Cytobacillus sp. IB215665: one gene and its partner. The protein of the gene in region 1 binds, or shares a complex with, the protein of each later gene. Links are inferred from orthologs where the notes say so. Each region holds a gene or a part of one and is shown on either strand. Other genes may lie near its edges. The genes, in order: dnaA and sirA.

The links.
Region 2: the proteins of dnaA (region 1) and sirA are in contact, whole or in part, in a crystal structure (PDB 4TPS), measured with the Bacillus subtilis proteins. The link is inferred for Cytobacillus sp. IB215665 from one-to-one orthologs.

What each region holds. Positions count from the first base shown.
Region 1 is NZ_JAXBME010000001.1:11,325-14,654, reverse strand. What follows is about bases 347-3,330. They hold dnaA (chromosomal replication initiator protein DnaA), read left to right. Parts: upstream 347-1,155; coding sequence 1,156-2,505; downstream 2,506-3,330. Other genes in these bases: dnaN (DNA polymerase III subunit beta), read left to right, coding at 2,708-3,330; rpmH (50S ribosomal protein L34), read right to left, coding at 484-618. In the rest of the region: rnpA (ribonuclease P protein component), read right to left, coding at 1-221. UniProt on the Bacillus subtilis protein: Plays an essential role in the initiation and regulation of chromosomal replication. ATP-DnaA binds to the origin of replication (oriC) to initiate formation of the DNA replication initiation complex once per cell cycle.
Region 2 is NZ_JAXBME010000016.1:73,653-76,795, reverse strand. What follows is about bases 90-2,886. They hold sirA (sporulation inhibitor of replication protein SirA), read left to right. Parts: upstream 90-1,167; coding sequence 1,168-1,605; downstream 1,606-2,886. Other genes in these bases: SLH52_RS17465 (ABC transporter transmembrane domain-containing protein), read left to right, coding at 2,310-2,886; SLH52_RS17470 (YneF family protein), read left to right, coding at 1,790-2,002; SLH52_RS17480 (hypothetical protein), read right to left, coding at 446-868; tkt (transketolase), read left to right, coding at 90-335. In the rest of the region: more of tkt, read left to right, coding at 1-89; more of SLH52_RS17465, read left to right, coding at 2,887-3,143. UniProt on the Bacillus subtilis protein: Inhibits DNA replication initiation during sporulation, preventing overinitiation and thus enforcing diploidy; probably the main regulator of sporulation replication initiation under Spo0A control.

The DNA of each region.
Region 1 (3,330 bases):
ACATCTTTCGAATCGGTAAACACTTGTCGAATCAATCGCTTTATTCTATTTCTAGTAACAGCATTTCCAATCTTTTTACTTACAGACAAGCCAATTCGGAAAAAATCTTGCTCTGGTTTTTCAAGTACATAAATTACAAATTGACGGTTAGCAAAGGATTTTCCTTGTTTGAAAACTTTTTGAAATTCATCATTTTTTTTTATTCGATACTTTTTCTTCATTTTTATCCCCCTGTAATTCATAGGGTTTAACATTACAATGCGCAAAATTAAGAAAAGCCTACGATATCTATCATCCTTCCAACAACACTAAAGCTAGATAGTTTTATGAATAGCTTTAGTTGGCCGCTTTACGCGACAGCTTGGCGTCAAGCTGATAGATTTTGGGGCTAAATATAGTTAATGCTCAAGCATGAATAGCACTCCAACATAATGTATATACTTTCTTATCTAATTGAAAAAAGACCACTGACGTTTCAGTGGCCTAAGCTGATAATACTTTTCTTCCTCTACGACGACGACGAGCTAAAACCTTACGTCCGTTTTTCGAGCTCATTCGACTACGGAATCCATGTACTTTGCTCCGCTTACGATTATTTGGTTGATAAGTTCTTTTCATTATATGACACCTCCCTGAGGAATAGCTGTTAAAGACAGTCTTACTAATTATAGAAAAGAAACATAATAAATGTCAACCTATCATTTAAACTTCTATATTTTTTTAGAATTGACATACTTTCTCACATTAATAAAGTTGTAATACATCCCTGTGGACAACTTTTTCCCATTTATTTTTGTTCTTCTACAGTTATCGACAGCATTTACCCAATATCTCCTTTTGTGGACATTTTTTTTAAACAACCTGTTAAAGTTGTGGATAAGCTACTAAAAAGCATTGCAACTATTATATTTTTTTGTTATCATATTTGTGTTTTCTATCTGTGAATAATTTATTTTATAATTGCGTTATCCACAAAATGTGGATAACGTGTGGATATTTTATTAAAGGTTGTTTAAATACTTGTCCACAAGCATGGGGATTTGTCGATAAACTACTTTTCATCATTATAAACTGTTCTCCACACAATTTCTGCGTGTATATTTATTCAGTAATACTAATTATGTGAATGCAATCTAATGTAAGGGAGGGCATGTGTTGGAAAATATTTCAGATTTATGGGATAAAGCTCTCAGTGAAATTGAGAAAAAATTAAGTAAACCTAGCTTTGAAACGTGGCTAAAAGCGACAAAAGCATATTCATTAAAAAATGATACGTTAACCATTACGGCTCCAAATGAATTTGCAAGAGATTGGCTCGAGTCTAGATATTCTGTATTAATTGCAGAAACAATTTACGATATAACCGGTGAACAATTAACGATTAAATTTATTATTCCTCAAAATCAGCAAGATGAAGACCTTGAGACAAATATACCTGCGAAAAAAGTGAAAAAACAGGATAATAATCACCCTGAACTACTGCAAAATATGTTAAATCCAAAATATACATTTGATACCTTTGTCATTGGTTCTGGCAACCGATTTGCTCACGCAGCTTCATTAGCTGTAGCAGAGGCGCCAGCGAAAGCCTATAATCCACTTTTTATATATGGTGGAGTAGGATTAGGTAAAACTCATTTGATGCATGCTATTGGCCATTATGTAATCGAGCATAATCCTTCAGCTAAAGTAGTCTATTTGTCTTCCGAGAAGTTTACAAACGAATTTATTAATTCGATTAGGGATAATAAAGCAGTTGATTTTCGAAATAGATATCGTAATGTTGATGTTTTACTTATAGATGATATTCAATTTCTAGCTGGAAAAGAACAAACTCAAGAAGAATTTTTTCATACTTTTAATACTTTGCATGAAGAAAGTAAACAAATTGTTATCTCAAGTGACCGTCCTCCAAAAGAAATACCGACGCTAGAGGATCGCTTAAGATCTAGATTTGAATGGGGATTAATTACAGATATTACACCTCCTGATTTGGAAACAAGAATAGCAATATTGCGTAAAAAAGCAAAGGCTGAAGGACTAGATATTCCTAATGAAGCTATGTTATATATCGCAAATCAAATCGATTCAAATATACGTGAGCTTGAAGGTGCACTTATACGTGTTGTAGCTTATTCGTCACTTATTAATAAAGATATTAACGCAGATTTAGCTGCTGAAGCTTTGAAGAATATTATTCCTAGTGCTAAACCGAAAGTAATAACAATACATGAAATCCAAAAAACTGTTGGTCAGCATTATAATGTGAAACTTGAAGACTTTAAGGCTAAAAAACGCACAAAATCAGTCGCTTTTCCTAGACAGATTGCTATGTATTTATCACGAGAATTAACCGACTTCTCACTACCAAAGATCGGCGAAGAATTCGGGGGAAGAGATCACACCACTGTTATTCATGCACATGAAAAAATTTCTAAATTAATTCAAACCGATTCACAATTACAAAAACAATTGAATGATATTAACTCTCACTTAAAAGCATAGTAGGTTTATACTTATTCTTAATACTGTGAATAACTTAACACATATTACACACAGTCTATCCACATGTGGATAGACTGTGTTTCCTTTGCTATAATTAGTTATCCACAATTCCACAGCCCCTACTATTACTTCTACTATTTTTTTAAAAGATTATATATATATTCAATTGTTAACTAGTTTATGACTAAAGGAGGACTTTATAATGAAATTTATAATTCAACGAGACTATTTATTACGCAGTGTACAAGATGTAATGAAAGCCGTTTCTTCTAGAACAACAATTCCAATATTAACGGGTATTAAAATAGTGGCAAATGAAAATGGAGTTACATTAACAGGAAGTGATTCTGATATTTCTATTGAATCATTTATTCCGCTTGAACACGAAGATTTAGAAGTTGTTGAACTGGTCAAAAGCGGAAGTGTTGTTTTACAAGCTCGTGTATTTAGTGAAATTGTTAAAAAGCTTCCTAAAGAAAGTGTAGAAATTGATGTACAAAACCACTTTTTGACTATTATTAGATCTGGAAAAGCAGAATTTAATTTAAACGGCTTAGATGCAGAAGAATATCCATTATTACCACAAATTGAAGAAAATGATGCTTTTCAAGTTCCGTCTGATTTAGTAAAACAATTAATTAGACATACAGTTTTTGCCGTGTCCACGTCAGAAACACGACCTTTATTGACAGGTGTAAACTTGAAAATAGAAAATAACGAATTGACCTGTATTGCAACAGATAGTCATCGACTTGCTTTACGCAAAGCGAGAATTGATTTGAATACGACAGATGTATCGTATAATATTGTTATTCCAGGAAAAAG
Region 2 (3,143 bases), on another replicon or contig:
TAGCATCTGGCTCAGAGGTTAGTCTAGCTGTTGAGGCGCAGAAGTCATTAGCTAATGATGGCGTTCATGTATCAGTTGTTAGTATGCCATCTTGGGATCGTTTTGAAGAACAATCACAAGAATATAAAGATGCTGTTTTACCTAAAAACATTAAAAAACGCTTAGGTATTGAAATGGCTTCTTCATTAGGCTGGGAAAGGTATACTGGTGATGAAGGTGATATTTTAGCGATCAATCAGTTTGGCGCATCTGCACCTGGAGAAAAAATAATGGCAGAGTATGGTTTTACAGTTGAAAACGTAGTAAACAAAGTAAAGAACTTATTACAAAAATAAGCAAAAGAGGGCCTTTTTTAAAGGGCTCTTTTTTTTAGGTGTTTTCGCATAGATTTTTTTAATAAACACGAAAACCACTAGATTATTATGTTTACGACAACAGCCTTTCTTTAACTTCTCCAACGTAAAATAATACTTAAATGGCAACAATCAATTTCACTAGTTGCTAAAATAAAAGTGATTGTAATACCATCTGGATTAAATGAACATTCAACTTCTGAAGTAATACCTGTTGATTTAATTAATTGTTCAACTTTATTTAACTGAGACTCTTGAGCAGCGGTCATGACCTGAAGTGCAAATTCCTTAGAGTAAGCAATTTTATTTAGAACTAAAGCAGCCTCACTCATCAACTTTTGCATTTCTTTTGCGGATTTACTAAACATTGTTGTGTCAACAGGAGGAAATTGTCTGTTGTTATATGGGTGTCGACTAGTATGGTTTACATGATAGTCGTTAAGTAACTGAGGAGAATTATATATTATTTGATAATGACATGCATTAGCATCGAAATTAACTCGGGATGTAAACACCTTATCTTACCTCCTTCACTCTTTCGGTTTAGCTTTTTTTGATCGGCCGTTTTTGCATTAATATTACTTTACACGAATTGTATACACGTTTTGTCTTAGTAGGAAATACAACTATATATGTGAAAATAGCTTTCAACTTTTATATTATACGCTCGTAAACAAAATAGGTGATTATCATTAACAGAGATATTAGACAGAATTCGGCAAAACAAGTGGCTCATTTTTGCGGAATAAGACAATAATTTAAATAAGACAAGTCTATAATTAGATTAAATATGTAGGATAAAGGAGGGAACTTCGTGAGACACTATCGTATTTATTTAATTGAAGAACAATTTGCTAAACATTATTTTGGACGAGAGAAAATGCTATTACAGCTGTTTGTAGATTATGAACATGCTAATAGTGCAAGAAAACAATTACTAAAAAAACAAATAGAGTATATTACTCAACCAATCCCTACTCTTACAATCCACAAATTATTGGTGAAACAACTACACAACCAGAACGATAATAACTCTCATCGTAAGGTTCATTCCATATTATTACCTGATAATAAAAGCTATGCAAAATTAGTCGTATATGAAGAATACATGCAATTGACTGCTGAAGGAAGCTATGAAGCTGAAGCTGTATTTTTTGAGATTATAAGAAAATTCGATCCTTGTTTCTTGGCAATGGATTTACAGCTCGACCGGTATGGCTGGTTAAAACCAGTTAAAATGAATGCTTTTTAGTAATGATAGCGAATCTTTCATTACTATTGTCACACATATAATATTTTGAATGTTCTGTTAAAAAAATAAAACTACATGTTTTATATAAAAATTATTTCTTATTGAGACTTTTGTGCTCAACTATTGTATAATCATATTTGGTTTAGTACACTGTAATGTAGACAATTTGAAGGAGGAAAATAGTATGTGGGAAATAGTTCTATGGGTATCTTTAGGTTTAGTCGCTGGAGTTGCTCTAGGATTTTTCATAGCTCGAAAATATATGATGAACTATCTTAAGAAAAATCCACCTATTAATGAACAAATGTTGAAAGTGATGATGGCACAAATGGGTCAAAAGCCATCACAAAAGAAAATCAATCAAATGATGAAAGCAATGAACAACCAAATAAAATAAAGTTGTAAGGCACTCAAATGGTTGGGTGTCTTTTTATGAATTCGATTACAAATAATGAATATGGTCTGTAAATAAATGTTTAGAAGTTTTCGTATGTGTTAGATTATTCATACATATCATTTCTTTGCAATACTGATAAACATTATTTTCTATGTTTATGTATATGCACATATCTTATCATAGTAAATATCAAGCACTTTCTCACTGATGGATTAAATCTTATAGGTGAAGAAAGGGTGAGGCAAGAGACTTACCTTAGTACAACGAATTACAAGTTTACTTGACTGAGTTCAATGGGGGACAAAAGATGAGTGTTTTTAAAGACTTGATGTGGTTTTTTAAAAAAGAAAAAAAGTCATATATTTTTGGGATTCTCGTTCTATGTATAGTAGCTATGCTGGAACTAGTAGCACCAAGAGTAATAGGGATTGTTGTAGATCATATTAATGATCAGACGTTATCAATCAATCTATTATTAAAGTGGATGTTGTTATTAATTGCAGTTACTATTATAGTTTATTTTCTCCGTTTAGTATGGAGGATGATGATTTTTGGATCATCAGTAAAGCTGGCTAGGTTGTTACGAAACCAATTATTTGAGCATTTCACAAAAATGTCTCAATCATTTTACCAAAAGAAGCGTATAGGTGACTTAATGGCACATGCTACAAATGATATTCAAGCCATTCAGCAAACAGCAGGTGCGGGAGTATTAACACTTGTCGACTCAGTAGCTACAGGTGGTTTTGTATTAATTACAATGGCAGCTACGATTAGTTGGAAATTAACATTAATTTGTCTAATACCAATGCCTTTTATGGCATTAGCAACCAATTTTTACGGAACATTATTGCATAAACATTTTCATAAAGCTCAGGAAGCTTTTTCTTCTTTAAACGACAAAGTTCAAGAAAGTACTAGCGGGATAAAAGTTATTAAAACTTTTGGACAGGAAAAAGAAGACAATGAGGCATTTTTTGAACAATCTGAAGACGTAGTCAAAAAGAATGTAACTGTGGCTAAGATTGATTCGCTATTTGACCCTACTATATCTCTCATTGTTGGACTATCTTTTCTATTAGCAGTTGGGTTTGGCTCAAGATATGTCATACTAGGTGAGATGACATTAGGAGAGTTAGTA